3 regions of the Kribbella sp. NPDC048837 genome follow, and region 1 is predicted to be linked to each of the others. Evidence: riboswitches for the same ligand, from Rfam matches in the RefSeq annotation. Region 1 holds a riboswitch; each other region holds the start of a gene.
The links. A riboswitch is a leader RNA that binds a small molecule or an ion and turns the genes downstream of it on or off. The one in region 1 is predicted to bind cobalamin.
Positions count from the first base shown of each region.

Region 1 (6,338 bases):
CAGGATCACGCCGACGATCCGCACCTCGGTGTCGAAGGCAACGAAACCGGTGACGACGGCACCGACACTGCGCCCGGCCGCGGACGCGTCCACGACCAGGACGACGGGTGCCTTGAGCAACTTCGCGACGTGCGCGGTCGAGGCGTACCCCTCCGTTTCGAGGGCACCGTCGTACAGGCCCATCACGCCTTCGACGACGGCGATGTCCGCACCGGCGGCGCCGTGCGCGAACAACGGCGCGACCCGCTCCTCGCCCTGCAACATGGGGTCGAGGTTGCGGCCGGGCCGCGCGGTCGCGACCGCGTGGAAACCGGGGTCGATGTAGTCGGGACCGACCTTGAAGCCGGCCACCGTGTGCCCGGCCTGCCGCAGCGCCGCCATCAGGCCGACGGCGACCGTCGTCTTACCGGCTCCGGACGCCGGAGCGGCGACCACCACCCGTGGGATCACCACTCGATGCCTTTCTGTCCCTTCTGGCCCGCGTCCATCGGGTGCTTGATCTTGGTCATCTCGGTGACCAGGTCCGCGGCCTCGAGGAGCCGCGGGTCGGCGTTGCGTCCGGTGATGACGACGTACTGGTGGCCGGGCCGGTTCACCAGGGTCTCGACGACCTCGTCGACGTCGACCCAGCCCCACTTCATCGGGTAGGTGAACTCGTCCAGGACGTAGAGGTCGTGGGTCTCCGCCGCGATCCGGCGCTGGATCTCACGCCAGCCCTCGAGGGCATCGGCGGCGTGGTCCTCCTCGGTGCCGGCCTTGCGCGACCAGCTCCAGCCCTCGCCCATCTTGTGCCACTCGACCGGTCCGCCCTGACCGGTTGCCTCGTGCAACTGACCGAGGGCCTTGAACGCGCCCTCCTCGCCGACCTTCCACTTCGCGCTCTTGACGAACTGGAACACGCCGATGTTCCAGCCCTGGTTCCAGCCGCGCAGCGCCATCCCGAAGGCGGCCGTCGACTTCCCCTTCATCTCGCCGGTGTGCACCATCAGCAGCGGGCGGTTCCGGCGTTGCCGGGTGGTCAGGCCGTCCTCCGGCACCACGGCCGGCTGTCCCTTCGGCATCTCAGGCCGCCTTCCGCTCGGTCACGGTGCGAATGAGGTTGCCTGCGGCAACTTCACCGAGGTCGAGGTACTCGGCACCCAGATCCGCGGCGAGCTCGGCGGCCAGGCCGAGCCGGACGCCGCGGCGCGGTTCACAGTCGACCACGACGGTCGCGATCCCCTGCTGGGCGAGCCATCCGGCCGCCTGCCGGGCTTTGGCGAACGCGTTGTCCCCGTGGGTCGCGCGGCCGTCGGTGACGAGCACGAGCAGGGGGCGGCGGCGTGGGTCGCGGATCGCGGCGATCCGGAGGACTTCGGCCGCCTGGAGCAGTCCTTCGGCGAGCGGTGTGCGGCCGCCGGTGGGCAGCGACTCGAGCCGTCGTACGGCGGTCTCCACACTGCCGGTCGGCGGCAGCGCAACCGTGGCGTCGGCGCCGGCGAACGTGACGAGGCCGACGGTGTCACGCCGCTGGTAGGCGTCGAGGAGCAGCGAGACGATCGCCGTCTTCACCTCGCCCATCCGCTTCTTCGTCCCCATCGAGCCGGACGCGTCGACACAGAACAGCACAAGGTTGCCCTCACGACCCTCACGGACGCCTAGCCGTACGTCCGACGCCCGTACGGCGAGGCCCGCGCCGGTGCGACCCCGTGCATGCTGGTGCGGCGCGGCGGATCGAATGGTCGCCAGGAGATGCGGCCGCCCGGCCTCCCGCCCGACGCGTGCTCGATCCCCCACCACGCGCCCGGCCTCGGTGATCGCCCGGGAACGCCGCCCCGCAACCCCCGCCCCCGCGGCCTGCACACTCAACAACCGCGCTTTGTAAGGCTCCGAACTCCCGACGACGTCACCCGTCGGCCCGGGGCCTGCAGTTCCTGGCGCGGGTGCATCCACCTCCTCTCCACTGGAGTCGGAGGATGGATCCACACCCCCGCCCGGACCACCTGAGTCGTCGGGACCACCTGGACCATCCGGGTCGTCGTCCGGGTCCTGCGGGGGCGTGCTCTCCTGGATCGCCTGTTCCAGCTGCTCCTCGTCGAGGCCCGGGGCGTCGAAGGGGTTTCGGCGGCGTCGGTGTGGGAGGGCCAGCTTGGCCGCGGCACGGACGTCGTCGACCTCGACGACGGTGCGCCCGGACCACGCTGCGTGGGCGACCGCCGTACGGGCGGTGACCAGGTCGGCCCGCATCCCGTCGACGTCGAACGACGCACAGATCTCCGCGATCTGGCGGAGCGCGGCGTCGGTCAGGATCACCTCCGCGAGCAGATCGCGCGCCTTCACGATCCGCTCGGCGAGCTCGCGCTGCGGACCGTCGTACCCAGCCACGAAATCGGCCGGATCCGCCTCGTACCCGAGCCGCGCGCGCATCACCTCGACCCGGACCGCGGGATCGCGGCTCGCCACGACGTCGACGGTCAGGCCGAACCGGTCGAGCAGCTGCGGGCGGAGCTCGCCCTCCTCCGGGTTCATCGTGCCGACCAGGACGAAGCGCGCCGGGTGCGTGACCGACACCCCGTCGCGCTCGACGGTCGCGCGACCCATGGCGGCCGCGTCGAGCAGGACATCGACCAGGTGGTCGTGCAGGAGGTTGACCTCGTCGACGTACAGCAGCCCGCGGTTCGCGCCGGCGAGCAGGCCGGGTTCGTACGCCGTGATGCCCTCGGCGAGCGCCTTCTCGAGATGCAACGACCCGAGCACCCGGTCCTCGGTGGCGCCGACCGGCAACTCCACCAGCCGCGCCGGCCGGGTGAGGGTCTCGGGCACGGCCGGGTGCGGGCCGTCGGGGCAGGTGGGATCCGGGTGTTCGGGATCGCAGGAGAACCGGCAGCCTGGGACGACGTCCACCGGCGGGAGGATCTCGGTGAGAGCGCGGACCGCGGTCGACTTCGCCGTACCCTTCTCGCCCCGGATCAGCACACCGCCGATCGCCGGGGAGATGGCGGCCAGGATCAGGGCGAGTTGCAGATCGTCCATCCCGACCACCGCGGTGAACGGGAATCCGGTGGACGGTGAGGCAGGCCGCATCGGCGGTGGGTCCCTTCGTCGAGCGGGTGTCCGCGCCCGCTACGGCTGCTGGTACGCCGTACCGCGGAGACCGCGGCCCGACGGACGGACGCGGATGTCCTGGCTCCCGGGCAGCAGCTGAGCCGACCCGGTCACAGTGGCGGGACCGCCCCGGACTCCCGGCCGCAGCCGGTCACCGGTGTTCCTCCACAACCGTCGGCCCGATCATGGCACACCCCAGCCCTTCACTCAGCGACGAGGTTCACACGCGTACCGAACAACGGGTAGTGGTCCGCCCAGCGCCGAGCCGCGGCCGCCCGTCACACGGGACGCCGGAGCCTGGGGATGAGGACTACCCGTCCGTCGGTACGGCACCTCAGGCCGCGATGCTGATGAGCTCGTCGGCGACCCAGCGTGCGACCTGGGCCGGGTACGGGTCCGGGAGGCCCAGGACGATGTGTCCGAAGCCGGCGTCGACCGCCTCGGCGATCGCATCCTTGGTGGCACCGGGCTGGGCGTACGACACGGGCAGGTGGATCGAGCGGGTGATCGTCGCGGGGTCGCGGCCGATCTCCGCGCAATAGCGGTCGAGCAGTGCGCTGCGGCGTACGACGTCCTCGATGTCGCCGCCCGGGATGTTCCAGACGTCGGCGTGCTCGGCGACCACGCGGAGGGTGGCGGACGAGCGTCCGCCGATGAGGATCGGCGGGTGCGGGCGCTGGACGGGTTTGGGGTTGCCGAACGCGCCGGTGAGCTGGACGTAGCTGCCGTCGAAGTCGAACGGCTCGGTCTCGGTCCACAGCCGCCGGATGACGGTGCACGCTTCGGCGAGGGATTCCACCGAGTGCGCGAAGTCGTCGTACGGCAGGCCGTGGGCTTCGTACTCGCGCCGGGCCAGCGGGTGGCTCGGCCGTGAGCCCGCACCGATCCCGAAGTCGAGCCGTCCACCGGAGACGATGTCGACGGTCGTGGCGATCTTGGCCAGCATCGCCGGCGGCCGGAAGCGGTTGCTGGTCACGAGCAGACCAAGGCGCAGTCGCTGGGTCTGCGCGGCCAGCGCCGAGAGCAGCGTCCAGCCTTCGTACGCCGGTCCGCCCGGGTCCCCGGCGATCGGCATCAGGTGATCGAACAGCCACGCGTGCTCGATCTCCGGGATGGCGTCCGCCTCGCGCCACACCCGCAGTACGTCGTGATAGTCGACCTGCATCGGCGCGGTCATGATTCCGAAGCTGGGCATGGGTTCTCCTTCAGCGACGCCGCAGCGACGGCTCGAGCAGCGCGGGTGGGGTATCGAACTTCTCGTGCGGGGCGAGATCGGTGCCGGGGGCAACGATGCTGTCGACGGCGTCGAGGACGTCAGGACCGAGGACGGTGTCGGCTGCGGCGAGCTGGGAGTGCAGGTGGTCTACGGTCCGTGGCCCGATGAGCGCACTGGTGACGGCCGGGTGGGCGGTGACGAAGCCGAGGGCCAGTTGGATCAGCGTCAGGCCGGCCTCGTCGGCCACCTTCGCCAACTGCTCGACGGCCTCGAGTCGGGCCTGGTTGTACGGAAGCGTGGTGTCGAACCGTTCCGGTGCGAAGACCGAACGGCTGGTGCTGATCTCCTGGCCGGCGCGGACCGCACCCGACAACCAGCCGGACGCCAGCGGGCTCCAGGCCAGTACGCCCAGCCCGTACTCCTCGGTCACTGGCAGGACGTGGGCCTCGATCCCGCGCTGCAGAATCGAGTAGCTGGGCTGTTCGGTGACGTAACGGCTGAGGTGATGCTCGCGGGCGGCCCACTGCGCCTGCACGATCCGGTACGCCGGGAACGTCGACGACCCGAACGAGCGGATCTTCCCCGCGCGTTGCAGGTCGGTCAGCGCCGACAGTGTCTCCTCGTCGCTGGTGCTCGGGTCCCATCGGTGAATCTGGTAGAGGTCGACGTGATCGACGCCGAGCCGGCGGAGGCTGTTGTCGAGCGCGGTGACCAGCCAGCGGCGCGAACTGCCCTGGTGGTTGCGCTCGTCACCCATCGGCATGGTCGCCTTCGTGGCCAGCACGAGATCGTCGCGGCGGCCGGCGATGGCCTTGCCGACCAGCTCCTCGGACTCCCCCTGGCCGTACATGTCCGCGGTGTCGATCAGGTTGATCCCGGCCTCGAGAGCGGCGTCGACGATCGCGGTGGCCTCGTCCTGGCCGGTGCGGCCGATGGCGCCGAAGTTCATCGCGCCGAGCGCGAGGGTGCTGACCCGGACGCCGGTGCGACCCAAGGTGCGGTACTGCATAGCGGTGCTCCTCCTGGCATGATGGCCGAATACGGAACGACGTTCCGGTAATCAACATACGGAACATTGTTCCGTTTATCAAGGAGGGGCATGGCCGGATCAGAGCAGCCCGCCGCGCGGACGCAGAGCGACAGCGGAGCGGGAACGCCAGCCGCGCGGAAGCGGGGGGACAGTGCGGCGGGGCCGGCTGTTCAGCGGAAACGGGCTGATGCGCGGCGGAACGAGAAGACGTTGCTGGACGCCGCCGCGGCGGCCTTCGTCGAGTCCGGCGTCGACGCGCCCGTCCGCGACATCGCCGGGCGGGCGCGGGTCGGCGTCGCCACGATCTACCGCCACTTCCCGACCCGAGCCGACCTCATCGTCGCCGTCTACCGCCACCAGGTCGAAGCGTGTGCCGAGGCCGGCCCGGCGCTGCTCGCGGACAGCACCTCACCGCACGCCGCCCTGGCCAGTTGGATCGACCTCTTCGTCGACTTCCTGGTCACCAAGCACGGTCTCGCCGAGGCACTGCAGTCCGACGACGCCGCCTTCCAGACCCTGCACGCCTACTTCCTCGACCGCCTGGTTCCCGTCTGCGCCCAACTCCTCGAGGCCGCCGGCGCCGCGGGCGAGGTCCGCACCGACATCGACGCCTACGAACTGATGCGCGCCGTCGGCAACCTCTGCATCGGCGCGGAGAACACGCCCCGGTACGACGCCCGCCGCATGGTCGGCCTGTTGATCACCGGCCTACGCGTCACCTAGAAGCGCTCCAGAGAGACGTATCGCACCCGGAGCGCCAGGTCCCGCCGTCCCGCGATGCTGCAGCGCGACAAGCACTGCACAAGCGGTCCGGATCGGCCGGCGACTGCGATGGACGACCGCCTCAGGACACCTGTTAGGTGCACTCGAAACGGGCGAAGTGGTCCACCCTCGAGGGTCGAACGCTTGATCGGCGCGTGCCTCGCCGAGGGCTCCCGTCGGGACGTTGCAGGGTGTTCACTGAGTACCCATGGGGGGTCCGCAGCCCGATCGTCGCTTCGCCGGACG
Region 1 is NZ_JBVJHF010000003.1:533,854-540,191, forward strand. Features, by position in the region: gene ACZ6O0_RS18175 (cobyrinate a,c-diamide synthase) at 1-450, opposite strand, end outside; gene cobO (cob(I)yrinic acid a,c-diamide adenosyltransferase) at 447-1,061, opposite strand; gene ACZ6O0_RS18185 (putative cobaltochelatase) at 1,063-3,063, opposite strand; cobalamin riboswitch at 3,136-3,272, opposite strand; gene ACZ6O0_RS18190 (LLM class flavin-dependent oxidoreductase) at 3,419-4,279, opposite strand; gene ACZ6O0_RS18195 (aldo/keto reductase) at 4,290-5,309, opposite strand; gene ACZ6O0_RS18200 (TetR/AcrR family transcriptional regulator) at 5,400-6,053, shown strand; gene ACZ6O0_RS18205 (helix-turn-helix transcriptional regulator) at 6,301-6,338, shown strand, end outside.

Region 2 (6,338 bases), on a different contig from region 1:
CACAACCAGCGCTCACGTACTACGGCGGAGCGGGTGCGGTCAGGCGCACGCCCGCCGGAGTCCCGGCGGGCGTGCGTCACTGGCATCAGTCCCAGCTCAGCCCGCTGGCCGACTGGTACTCGATCACGCGGGTCTCGAAGAAGTTCTTCTCCTTCTTCAGGTCCATCACCTCCGACATCCAGGCGAACGGGTTCCGGGTCTCGCCGAAGATGGGGGCGAGGCCGATCTGCTCGGCGCGGCGGTCGGTGATGAAGTGCATGTACTGCTCGCACAACTCGGCCGTCAGCCCGAGCATTCCGTTCGGCATCGTGGAGCGTCCGTACGCGACCTCCAGCTCACACGCGTCGGTGAGCATCTGCCGGACCTCGGCCTGGAACTCGGCCGTCCACAGGTGCGCGTTCTCCTGCTTGATCTGGTTGATGCAGTCGATGCCGAAGTTCAGGTGGATCGACTCGTCGCGCAGGATGTACTGGTACTGCTCGGCGATGCCGACCATCTTGTTCCGCCGGCCGAGCGACAGGATCTGCGCGAAGCCGGTGTAGAACCACATCCCCTCGAACACCACGTAGAACGCGATCAGGTCGCGCAGGAACGCGGTGTCGGCCTCCGGCGTCCCGGTCCGGAAGTCCGGATCCTCGAGGTGCTGGGTGTACTTCAGCGCCCAGGCGTCCTTGTCCGAGATCGACGGCACCTCGCGGTACATGTTGAACAGTTCGCCCTCGTCCAGGCCGAGCGACGTACAGATGTACTGGAAGGTGTGCGTGTGCACGGCCTCCTCGAACGCCTGGCGCAGCAGGTACTGCCGGCACTCGGGGTTGGTCAGCTGCCGGTAGACGGCCAGGACGATGTTGTTCGCGACCAGGGACTCCGCGGTGGCGAAGAAGCCGAGGTTGCGCTTCAGCATCAGCCGCTCGTCCTCGGTCAGGCCGTCCTTGGACTTCCACAGCGAGATGTCCGCCTGCATGGACACCTCGGTCGGCATCCAGTGGTTGTTGCAGGCGGCAAGGTATTTGTCCCAGGCCCACTGGTACTTCAACGGCAGCAACTGGTTGACGTCGGCCCGCGCGTTGATCATCGCCTTGTCGGCGACCTCGACGCGGGACGCCCCGACGGCGAGCGAGCCGAGGCCGGTGGAGTTCACGGTGTTGGTCACTGGCAGGCCTCGCAGTCGGGGTCGTCGATGGAGCAGACGGCTCCGGTGGGTTCAGGAAGCGGCAGGTCGGCCGGCACCGGCGACGGCACCGAGACGGGTACGGCGTTCAGCCGGCCGTCGGTGCCCTTCAGCGTGGACTTCTCCACGTGAGTCGCTGACTGGGAACGCAGGTAATAAGTCGTCTTGAGGCCATAGCGCCAAGCCGACCTGTACAACTCGTCCAGCGCACGGCCGGACGGTGCAGCCATGTAGAGATTGAGTGACTGCGCCTGGTCGATCCACTTCTGCCGGCGCGACGCCGCCTTGATCAGCCAGAGCGGCTCGATCTCGAACGCGGTCGCGTACAGCTCGCGCAGGTCAGCCGGGATCCGCTCGATCCCGGTCAGGATGCCGTCGTGGTACTTGAGGTCCGACACCATCACCTGGTCCCACAGGCCCCGCGCCTTCAGGTCGGCGACGAGGTACGGGTTCGCGACGGTGAACTCACCGGACATGTTCGACTTCACGAACAGGTTGCTGTACGCCGGCTCGATCGACTGGCTCACGCCGCAGATGTTGGAGATCGTCGCGGTCGGCGCGATCGCCATCACGTTCGAGTTGCGCATGCCGTCGCGCAGCACCTTCTGCCGCAGCGCGTCCCAGTCCAACTGCTTGCCCTCATCAACGATCACGTCGCCGTCCCGGGCGGTCCGGAGCAGCTCGAGCGAGTCGATCGGCAGGGTCCCCTGGCTCCACAGCGAACCGTCATACGTCGAGTAGCGGCCGCGCTCGGCGGCCAGGTCGCTGGACGCCTCGATCGCGTGGTAGCTGATCTGCTCCATCGAGCGGTCCGCGAACTCGATCGCGGCGTCGGAGGAGTACGGGATCCGCAGCGCGAACAGCGCGTCGGCGAAGCCCATCAGGCCGAGGCCGACCGGGCGGTGCCGCTGGTTCGCCCGCTCGGACTCCGGGGTGGTGTAGAAGTTCACGTCGATGACGTTGTCGAGCATCCGGACCGCGGTCTTCACCGTGTCCCGGAGCAGCTCGGCGTCGAGGCCGTCCGCGGTCAGGTGGGCGACCAGGTTGACCGAGCCGAGGTTGCAGACCGCGGTCTCGTCGACGGTCGTGTTGAGCGTGATCTCGGTGCACAGATTCGACGAGTGGACGACGCCGTCGTGCTGCTGCGGCGAGCGGACGTTGCAGGCGTCCTTGAAGGTGATCCACGGGTGCCCGGTCTCGAACAGCACCGTCAGCATCCGGCGCCACAGGTCGACGGCCTTGACCCGCTTGAACACGTGGATCTCACCACGGTCGGCGGCCTCCTCGTACCCGACGTACGCCTCGGCGAAGGCCGCGCCGTACAGATCGTGCAGGTCGAGGACCTCGTTGGGGGAGAAGAGTGTCCAGTCGCCGCCGGCCTCAACGCGCTGGAGGAACAGATCCGGCACCCAGTTCGCCGTGTTCATGTCGTGGGTCCGCCGGCGTTCGTCGCCGGTGTTCTTGCGCAGGTCGAGGAACTCCTCGACGTCGATGTGCCAGGTCTCCAAGTAGGCACAGACGGCGCCCTTCCGCTTTCCTCCTTGGTTCACCGCGACGGCGGTGTCGTTGGCGATCTTCAGGAACGGTACGACGCCCTGCGACTCACCGTTGGTGCCGCGGATCTTGGCGCCGATCCCGCGGACCGGGGTCCAGTCGTTGCCGAGGCCGCCGGAGTACTTCGCGAGCAGTGCGTTGTTGCGGATGCCGTGGAAGATGCCGGCCAGGTCGTCGTCGACCGTGGTCAGGAAGCACGACGACAACTGCGGCCGGGTGGTCCCGGAGTTGAACAGGGTCGGCGTCGACGACATGAACCGGAACGAGCTGAGCAGCTCGTAGAACTGGATCGCCCGCGCCTCGCGGTCGTCCTCGCGCAGCGCCATCCCCATCGCGACCCGGAGGAAGAACGCCTGCGGCAGCTCGAAGCGAACCTTGTCGATGTGCAGCAGATACCGGTCGTAGAGGGTCTGCAGACCGAGGAAGGTGAAGTCCAGATCGCGCTCGGGCCGGATCGCGGCGGCGAGCCGGGCCAGGTCGAAGCTGGCGAGCTCCGGGTCGAGATGCCCGGCCTCGACGCCGACCTCGATGTAGCGCGGGAAGTACTCGGCGTACGCCGCGGTCATGTCGGCCTGGCTCGCCTGCCGGGGCTCACCGTGGACGCGGCCGAGGGCCTCGCGGCGGATCTGGTCCAGCAGCAGCCGGGACGCGGCGAAGCTGTACTGCGGCTCGGTCTCGACGTACGACCGGGCGGCCATCACCAGCGCGAGCTCGACCTCGTGCTGCGCGATGCCGTCGTAGCAGGAGCCGAGGGTCTCGTCGAGGATCAGCTCGGGGTCGACCGCGTCGAGCCCGGCGGCGGCCTCGGCCACGATCACCCGCAGCCGGTCGGTGTCGAGCGGTGCCCGGCTGCCGTCGGCCGCACGGACCGTCAGCGTCGGCTTCTCGGTGACCCCGGCGGGGTCGGCGGGTGTGCGGGCCCTGGTCCGCTCTTCGCGATAAAGGACGTACGCGCGGGCGACCTGGTGCTCACCGGCGCGCATCAGCGCCAGCTCGACCTGGTCCTGGATGTCTTCGACCTGGACGCTGCGGCGGGCGTCACCGCGGCTGGTCAGGGCGCCGACGACCCGGCCGGTCAGGTCGGCCACCAGGTCGCGGACCCGGTGAGTGGCGCCGGCCCCGGCGCCCTCGACAGCGAGGAACGCCTTACTCATGGCCACGGAGATCTTGCTCGGGTCGAACGCGGTGCTACTGCCGTCGCGGCGGACGACGGTCAGCTCGATCGGCAGGTCTGCCGAGAAATCAGGGCCGGCCTGGTCGGCGGCCCGGGAGGACGAGGCGATGGTCACAGAAGCTCTCTCCACACGAGTGTCGGAGGTCCTCGACCACTGCGCGGGCAGGCGCACGACGACACGGCCGCACCGGCCGGGAACACTGCCGTCACGCCCTGCGACCCACCCGCGAGGTCTCGGACCGCGCGCACCGGTGGTGCGCGCGCCGATGGCAGGTATCCGGACTCGCGGAAGGTCTCCGCTCACCGTTGCGGGGCAGCTCCGGAGTCGCACCGGATTCCCCTGTTGCCTCGGAGTGACCCACATCTTGTGGTGCCAGCCGCTCCGAACCACCAGCAGTAGTGATGCTAGGTGGTCGCTCCGACAATTCGTGGCATTGCCGCGCCGCGCCGCGCGTGTCGCGGCGTGTCGCGCCGGCGGCCGGTCGTCACGCGGCGACCGCATACAGATCCTGGAGCGTCATGATCTCCGAGCCGTGGTGGATGAGCTCGCGATTGAGCCGGAGAACGACGTGGCCGAACGGCTCGCCCGCGTCCAGCTCGGTCGCCTGGCTGAGCCCGACCGTCATCACTTGCTCCTCGTCGAGTGCGGCGATCGATTCCTGCCACGCGTCCACCCAGTGCGTCAGCCAGGCGACCGCATCCCGCGCGTTGCCGTGCAGGGTGATGTCGGCCCGGCCCTGCCGGCTCTCGCCGAAGGTCCACTCCCAGCGCTCGAAGAAGGTCTCGGTCAGGTGGGCGATCAGCCACGCGATCGTGCGCGGGCCGCGATGATCCGGCTCGTCCGGCCATTGCGCGACCCATTCGCCGGATCCGAGCGATCGGAACCGGCCGGCGTAGTGCCGCCGGACGACGGTCAGTGCCTCGCTGCTCGGTCGCCAGAAGTACTGCTCGTCGGTCAGTTGGGCGAGCCGGCCGGACAGCACCATCCAGCTGAAGCCGAGCTGGCCTCGCACCATCGCCATCGCCGAAGGGCGGTGCAGGATGTCCCAGTCGAACGGCTCCGGCATCACGGTTCTCACGCTCCCCGTCACGGCGCCTCGATTTGAGACGCGATCGAACATGTGTTCGAATTGTGTCCCGACGGGGAGGAGAAAGTCAATGCGGATGGTGTGTTGGTTCTGGCCTCGACGGCACGGGTCTGCTAGGCGGTTGGATCCTGGTATCGGCCGCAGGGCTGGCGAAGCGCCGCTCGAGCAACGTGAAGGCGTCGATCAGTTCCGGCGCCTCGTACACCCGGTTCCGGCGGCCGTCGGTGATCTCGCGCAGGACCTTCGCCTCGACCAGCCGGGTCAGTCCCTGGTTGGCGGCCTGCTGGGACCGGTCGATGAGCTGCGCGGCCGCGGTGAGGGTGAGGACTGGAGCCGCGGGCAGTGCCTCGATCAGCAGTTCGGTCGCGGAGCCCGCGCGGACCGGAGCGGCTCGCTCGCGCCAGGCGGTCTTGAGATCGGTGGCGGTCTGTTCGAAGCGAGCCGCCTCCGCGGTCGCATGACTGCACGCCATCGCGAACATTCGCAGCCACGGGTTCGCCGCCGAGCGAGCCTTGGCGGTGGTCGCCCGCCCGACGTAACGGAAGTCGGTGAGCGCCTCGATGTACCGCGCCGCGTGCGTGGCGAGCGACAACGACACCGGTGGCACGGTCCGCGAGACCAGGCCGTCGGCCCGCAGGATCAGGTGGATCAACGCGCGCCCGGTCCGGCCGTTGCCATCGGCAAAGGGATGGATCGTCTCGAACTGCGCGTGCGCGATGGCGGTCTTGGCCAGCACCGGCAGCCGCGACTCGCGGACGAACGTCATCAGATCGGCGAGCAGGTCGGGGATCAGGTGCGCCGGCGGCGGGACGTAGTACGCCTCGGCGGGGGAGCGGCCGCCGATCCAGTTCTGCAGGTAGCGGATCTCCCCGCCGAATTCGGGGGTGGGGGACTGGGCCATCAGCCGCCGGTGCGCTTCGAGCAGGTGGTCGACCTCGAGTTTGTCGCCGGCCTGGACGGAGTCGGTCACCCAGGTCATCGCGTCGACGGCGCCGAGCACCTCCTCGGCGGTGACGTCACTGGGTGTGTTGCCGGGTCGACCACGGAGGACGTCGGCTTTGAGGAGGCGGCGTGCACCGACGACCAGTCCTTCGATCTGCGAGGACCCGACAGCCTCGGCCCGCAGCAGCAGCCGGGCGAGCGCCTCGCTGTTGGTAAGCACAGCGGCAGTCGCGTCGAGCCGGGCGAGGTCGCCGGCGGCGTCCTCCAAGGCGGCCAGGACGTCGTCGCTCAGGTCGAAGGCGCGCCCGACCAGCGGATCCGGGAAGTAGAGCTCGTAGGACCCGCCCAGCCGTTCCGCCCGGGTGAACCCGTCCGGGTGCCCAGGCCACCGATGCAACTCGACCCGTGC
Region 2 is NZ_JBVJHF010000006.1:201,760-208,097, reverse strand. Features, by position in the region: gene ACZ6O0_RS27585 (ribonucleotide-diphosphate reductase subunit beta) at 86-1,153, opposite strand; gene ACZ6O0_RS27580 (ribonucleoside-diphosphate reductase subunit alpha) at 1,150-4,008, opposite strand; cobalamin riboswitch at 4,151-4,306, opposite strand; gene ACZ6O0_RS27575 (DinB family protein) at 4,385-4,966, opposite strand; gene ACZ6O0_RS27570 (Fic family protein) at 5,055-6,338, opposite strand, start outside.
Region 2: it holds a riboswitch for cobalamin, as region 1 does, so the genes downstream of both, ACZ6O0_RS27580 (ribonucleoside-diphosphate reductase subunit alpha) here and ACZ6O0_RS18185 (putative cobaltochelatase) in region 1, are expected to answer to the same signal.

Region 3 (6,338 bases), on a different contig from region 1:
ATCTGGCCCTGCAGCCCGGACTTGCGGGTCAGGGCCTCCCGGGCCAGGTCCTCGCGGCCCATCGAGAGCGCCTTCTGGGCCTGCTCCTGCAGCTTCGACGACTGGGCCTGCAGCTGGGAGGCCTGCAGCTCCACCCGCTTGCGGCTGGTGGCCACGTCGGCCACGCCCCGCCGTACCTTCTGCAGCAGCTCCAGCTGCTTCTGATACGAGTAGTCAAGGGTTTCGCGAGGATCCTCGGCCTTGTCCAGGGCGGAGTTCGCCTTGGCCTTGAAGATCGTCGACATCCGCTTGAAGATGCTCATCGATATCCGTACCCCTTCTGTGCCGGCGTGACGACCCGGCGTGCGTTTTCCACCCTATGTCCCCACGGGTCACCACACCATCAGGACCGGCCCCGATAAAGTGGTGCTCAGGTCCGGGGACCACCCCGAGTCGCGACCTGCCCTGCCGAATGAGGTTCAGACCCCGTGTTCCGTCGTACCAAGTCTGAGACAGCTACCACCGTACCCGCCGAGCCCCAGGGCAAGCCGGGCGGGAAGGGACGCCCCACCCCGACCCGCAAGGAGGCGGAGGCGGCCCGCAAGGCCGCGCTGAAGAAGCCGCGCAACCGCAAGGAGGCCTCGGCGTACCGGCGGGAGAAGGTCCGGACCGAGCGGGCCAAGATGCAGGACGCCATGCGCACCGGCGACGACCGGTACCTGCCGGCCGCCGACAAGGGCCCGGTCCGGCGGTTCGCCCGCGACTACGTCGACGCCCGCTACTCGGTGATGGAGTTCGCGCTGCCGGTGCTGCTGGTGGTGTCGCTGGTCGGCGTGGTGTTCTCGGCGCAGTTCCCGTGGCTGGCCGGCGTGGTCAACCTGCTCTTCCTGGTGATGATCCTGCTGATCGCGGCGGACTGGTTCCTGCTCTCGGCCGGGCTGCGGCGGGCGGTGACGGTGAAGTTCCCGAAGGAGTCGACCAAGGGCCTCGGGTTCTACGCGGTCCGCCGGACCATGCAGATGCGCCGCTGGCGGCTCCCGAAGCCGATGGTGAAGCGCGGCGAGAAGCCGAGCTGACCGGGCCGGTAGGGTCAGGGGTATGGACTTCCGCTATCTCGGCAACAGTGGTCTGAAGGTCAGCGAGATCTCGTACGGGAACTGGCTCACGCACGGGTCCCAGGTGGAGAACGATCAGGCCAAGGCGTGCGTCCGCGCGGCGCTCGAGGCCGGCATCACCACCTTCGACACCGCCGACGTGTACGCCAACACCAAGGCCGAGTCGGTGCTCGGCGAGGCGCTGGAGGGCGAGCGCCGCGAGTCGCTGGAGATCTTCACCAAGGTCTACTGGCCCACCGGTCCGGGCGGACCGAACGACGTCGGCCTGTCCCGCAAGCACATCCACGAGTCGATCAACGGCTCGCTGAAGCGGCTCAAGACCGACTACGTCGACCTCTACCAGGCGCACCGGTTCGACACCGAGACGCCGCTGGAGGAGACGATGGAGGCCTTCGCCGACGTCGTCCGCTCCGGCAAGGCGCTCTACATCGGCGTGTCCGAGTGGACCGCGGAGCAGCTGCAGGAGGGCCACCGGCTGGCCCGGGAGCTGCGCATCCCGTTCGTCTCGAACCAGCCGCAGTACAGCATGCTCTGGCGGGTGATCGAGGCCGAGGTGGTGCCGGCCTCGGAGGAGCTCGGTATCGGCCAGGTGGTGTTCTCCCCGATCGCGCAGGGCGTGCTCACCGGTAAGTACCTGCCCGGTCAGCAGCCGCCGGAGGGCTCCCGGGCCACCGACGCCAACGGCGCGAACATGATCAAGCGGTTCCTGAACGACGACGTGCTGGGCCGGGTGCAGGAGCTGAAGCCGCTCGCCGACGAGGCCGGCCTGGCGCTGTCCCAGCTCGCCATCGCCTGGGTGCTGCAGAACCCGAACGTCTCCTCGGCCATCATCGGCGCGTCCCGCCCCGAGCAGGTCGTGGAGAACGTGAAGGCCTCCGGCGTGAAGCTCGAGGAGGGCCTGCTCAAGCGGATCGACGAGGTCCTCGGCGGGATCGTCGAGCGCGACCCGGCCAAGACCGCGCAGAACTCGCCGCAGACCCGGCCTGGCTCATGAGCTGGAGCTGGCGGTTCGAGACCGCGAGCGGCGCCCTGGTCGACCCCGGTGAGGTCGGCGGGGCGGAGTTCTCCGCGCAGGGTGACGCGGAGAGCTGGCTCGGTGAGAGCTGGCGGGACCTGGCCGAGCGCGGTGTCGGCCAGGTGTACCTGCTGGAGGACGGCCGCGAGGTCTACGGCCCGATGAGTCTCTCCTCCGCAGAGTAGGCTTCGGTCGAACCACTCCTGCGTGCACAGGGAAGCCGGTCCGAGTCCGGCGCTGACCCGCAACCGTAGGCCACCTCGTGTGGCGAGCCGGAACACTGTGCCGCAGGCGACAGGCTCAACTACCCGCCGTGGTCCGCGGGTGGAGCCCCTACCCTGCCTGCGCAGGCGGGACCTCCTCCACCGGGCCATGGCTCCGACCTGGCCCGATCGAGGACATGAGATGACTGCACACCGGACCGTACGACTGGTCCTCGCCACGCTGGCGGGTTTCCTGCTGGCGGGGACCGTCGCCACCACCGCCCAGGCCGAGGACGGCTATCGCTTCTGGGGCTACTACCAGTGGAGCTCGGGCCAGTGGGCCTTCTCGCCGAAGGGCGCGGACGCCGTCGTCCCGGCCGACGGGGCGGTGGAGGGCTGGCGGTTCGCCGTCGGCGGCGCCAAGCCCCGCGTGCCGCGTGCCGCCGGCGACTTCGAGGCGATCTGCGGCAAGACGCCGGCCGAGACCGGCAAGAAGCGGGTGGCGCTGGTCGTCGACCCCGGTACGCCGGAAGACGCCGCCAGTGGTGAGACTCCGGGGCAGGCCACCGGCACCTGCGTGGTCACGGACGTCCAGGCGAACGGCGCCAAGATCCTCGGCGCGGTCGCGCCGGTGCGGATCGAGAAGGGCCTGACCTGCGGCATCGCGGGCTATCCGGCCAAGGGCTGCGGCGATGCGGTGAAGAACATCAACGTCCCGGCCACCGACACCCCGGTGACGCTGCAGATCGGTGCCGCCGTCGGCTCGACCGCCGCGACCTCGCCGGCCGCATCGTCCTCCGACGATGACGGTGGTGCGCCGTGGACCGGGATCATCATCGCCGCCGTGGTCGTCGTCGCCCTGGCCGGCGGCGGTCTGGCTCTCAACCGCCGGCGGACAGCCAAGTAAGTGCGTACTGTCGATCACCTGACGATCCCCCGGGCACTCCACCCGGGGGCCTGGTGGCTGTGGGCGCTCGGCATGGCCGTCGCGGCCAGCCGGACGCGGAACCCGGTGCTGCTCGTGCTGATCCTCGCAGTCACCGGATTCGTGGTGGCCGCACGCCGGAGCGACGCTCCCTGGGCACACAGCTACGCCGCGTTCCTCAAGCTCGGTCTGGTGGTCATCGGCGTCCGGGTGGTGCTGCAGGCGCTGCTGTCCACCCGCTCGCAGGGCAACACGGTGTTGTTCACGCTGCCGCTGATCCCCTTGCCCGACTGGGCGAACGGCGTCAAGCTCGGCGGCGAGGTCACTCTCGAGGCACTCCTGACCGCGTTGTACGACGGTGGCCAGTTGGCCGTCATGCTCTGCTGCGTCGGCGCGGCCAACGCACTGGCCAGTCCCCGGCGGCTGCTCAAGTCGTTGCCCGGGGCCCTCTACGAGATGGGTGTGGCCTGTGTGGTCGCTCTGACGTTCGCACCGCAGCTCGTGACGGACGCGCGCCGGGTTCGCGCCGCCCGCCGTCTGCGCGGCCGCACCCGCGGCTCGTTCCGTACGACGGCCATGCCGGTGCTGGAGGGTGCGTTGGACAGGTCGGTGGAGCTCGCCGCCGCAATGGACTCGCGCGGCTACGGTCGTACGGCGCAGGTCCCCCTGGCGCAGCGTCGGACGACCGCGGTCTGCGTTCTGCTGGGGTTGCTGGGCATTCTGCTCGGGGTCTATGCGTTGCTGACCGACGCCATGGCGTTCCCGTTCGCCGCGGCCGCACTGGCGGTGGGACTGCTGTTGTCCGTCGGCGCCATGGCGATCGGGCGCCAGCGGGTCACCCGAACCCGCTACCGGCCAGATCCGTGGGCCTTGCCCGAGTGGCTCGTCGTCGCGTCTGGCGCGATCGCTGCCGGAGCCATGGTGACCGCGGCTGCCATTGGTGTCGCCGGTCTGCTGCTCGCGGGTCCGTTGGTGGTGCCACCGGTTCCGCTACTGCCGGTGGTCGGCATACTCGTGGGACTGACTCCCGCGCTCGCAGCACCGCCGGTGGTCAGGCGGGCGGTCACATGATCGAGTTCGACCAGGTGACGGTCACGTACGACGGTGCCGCCGAGCCGGCGCTGCGGGACGTGAGCTTCACGGTGCCCGAGGGTGAGCTGGCGCTGGTGATCGGGCGGACCGGGTCCGGCAAGTCAACGTTGCTGCGGGCAATCAACGGGCTGGTGCCGCACTTCACCGGCGGCACGCTGTCCGGCCGGGTGCTGGTGAACGGCCGGGACACCCGCGAGTACCGGCCGCGCGATCTGGCCGATGTGGTCGGTCTGGTCGGGCAGGACCCGATGGCGGGGTTCGTCACCGACACGGTCGAGGACGAGCTGGCGTACAGCATGGAGTCCCTCGGAGTCGCGCCGGACGTGATGCGCCGCCGGGTCGAGGAGACTCTGGACCTGCTCGGGCTGGCCGACGTACGGGACCGGGCGTTGATCTCGCTGTCCGGCGGTCAGCGGCAGCGGACCGCTATCGGCGCCGCGCTCACCTCGCATCCTGCCGTGCTTGTGCTGGACGAGCCGACGTCCGCACTGGACCCACAGGCCGCTGAGGAGGTGCTGGCTGCGCTCCAGCGGCTCGTGCACGACCTGAGCGTCACCGTGGTCATGGCCGAGCACCGGCTCGAGCGAGTGATCCAGTACGCCGACCGCGTGATCGAAGTACCGGGTGGCGCGGCTGCCGTGTCCACCGGGCTTCCGGCCGATCGGATGATCACGGCACCGGTCGCACCGCCGGTCGTGGAGCTGGGACGGCTGGCCGGCTGGTCTCCCCTGCCGTTGTCGGTACGCGACGCCCGGCGGGCTGCTGTCACCTTGCGAAGCCAGCTGGACTCCACCGCGCCGCAGCGGTCGTCGGCCGTCCCCGGTGCCGAGCTCGCGCGGTGCACCGACCTGGTCGTTGCCTACGGCACCTTCATGGCTCTCCGCGGGGTGTCGGTCAGCATCAAGGCCGGTGAACTCGTCGCACTGATGGGCCGCAACGGCGCCGGCAAGTCGACCCTGCTCAACGCCCTGGTGGGCATCGGCCCGGTCCGCTCCGGTACGGCGGTGGCCGCTGGTGCGGACCCACGGCGTACCAAGCCCGCCGAGCTCGTCAAGGCGGTCGGACTGGTGCCGCAGGAGCCGGCTGACGTGCTGTACGCCGCCACGGTCGCCGACGAGTGTGCGACCGCCGACTCCGACTTCCGCGTGCCGGCGGGGAGTTGCCGGGCGCTGCTGAATCGGCTGGCGCCGGACATCGACGTCTCGATGCACCCACGAGACCTGTCCGAGGGACAACGGCTCTGTCTGGCGCTGGCCGTCGTACTGTGTGGCGCTCCGCCGCTGGTGCTGCTGGACGAGCCCACGCGAGGGCTGGACTACGGCGCCAAGCGCCGGCTGGTGGGCATTCTGCGTGAGCTGGCCGCGGCCGGGCATGCGGTCGTGCTGTCGACGCACGACGTGGAGATGGTGGCCGAGGTCGCTACCCGCGTCATGGTGTTGGCCGAGGGTGAGCTGGTGAGCGATGGCCCAACGGCCGAGGTGATCGCGGGGTCCCCGGCGTTCGCCCCGCAGGTGGCGAAGATCCTTGCCCCACTGCCGTTCCTGACCGTCGGTGAGGTCGCGACCGCGTTGGAACGTGCGTCGTGAGACTCGTCCGGCTGAAGCCACGCAGCACGGCGACGATGGTCGTTGCCACGCTGGTCGGGCTGCTGGCGTTCGGGTGGCCGCTGTTCCTTCATACCGACCAGGTGGGTGAGTCGGCGATCGGCCACACCACGGACGCGCCGTGGCTGTTCGTGTTGCTGCTGCCGCTGCTGGTGGCCGTCATCCTCGCGGAGCTGTCCGAGTCGGGGATCGACGCGAAGGTGATCTCGCTGCTCGGCATGCTCGCGGCGGTGGGGACTGCGCTGCGGGCGCTCGGCCCTGGTACGGCGGGGCTGGAGCCGGGGTTCTTCCTGCTCGTGCTGGCGGGGCGGGCGTTCGGTGCCGGGTTCGGGTTCGTGCTGGGGGCGGTGTCGCTGCTGGGTGGCGCGCTGATCACTGGTGGGGTCGGGCCGTGGATGCCGTTCC
Region 3 is NZ_JBVJHF010000008.1:140,145-146,482, forward strand. Features, by position in the region: gene ACZ6O0_RS32970 (PspA/IM30 family protein) at 1-302, opposite strand, end outside; gene ACZ6O0_RS32975 (DUF3043 domain-containing protein) at 468-1,055, shown strand; gene ACZ6O0_RS32980 (aldo/keto reductase family protein) at 1,078-2,088, shown strand; gene ACZ6O0_RS32985 (hypothetical protein) at 2,085-2,294, shown strand; cobalamin riboswitch at 2,282-2,413, shown strand; gene ACZ6O0_RS32990 (SCO2322 family protein) at 2,515-3,219, shown strand; gene ACZ6O0_RS32995 (energy-coupling factor transporter transmembrane component T) at 3,220-4,308, shown strand; gene ACZ6O0_RS33000 (ABC transporter ATP-binding protein) at 4,305-5,915, shown strand; gene ACZ6O0_RS33005 (ECF transporter S component) at 5,912-6,338, shown strand, end outside.
Region 3: it holds a riboswitch for cobalamin, as region 1 does, so the genes downstream of both, ACZ6O0_RS32990 (SCO2322 family protein) here and ACZ6O0_RS18185 (putative cobaltochelatase) in region 1, are expected to answer to the same signal.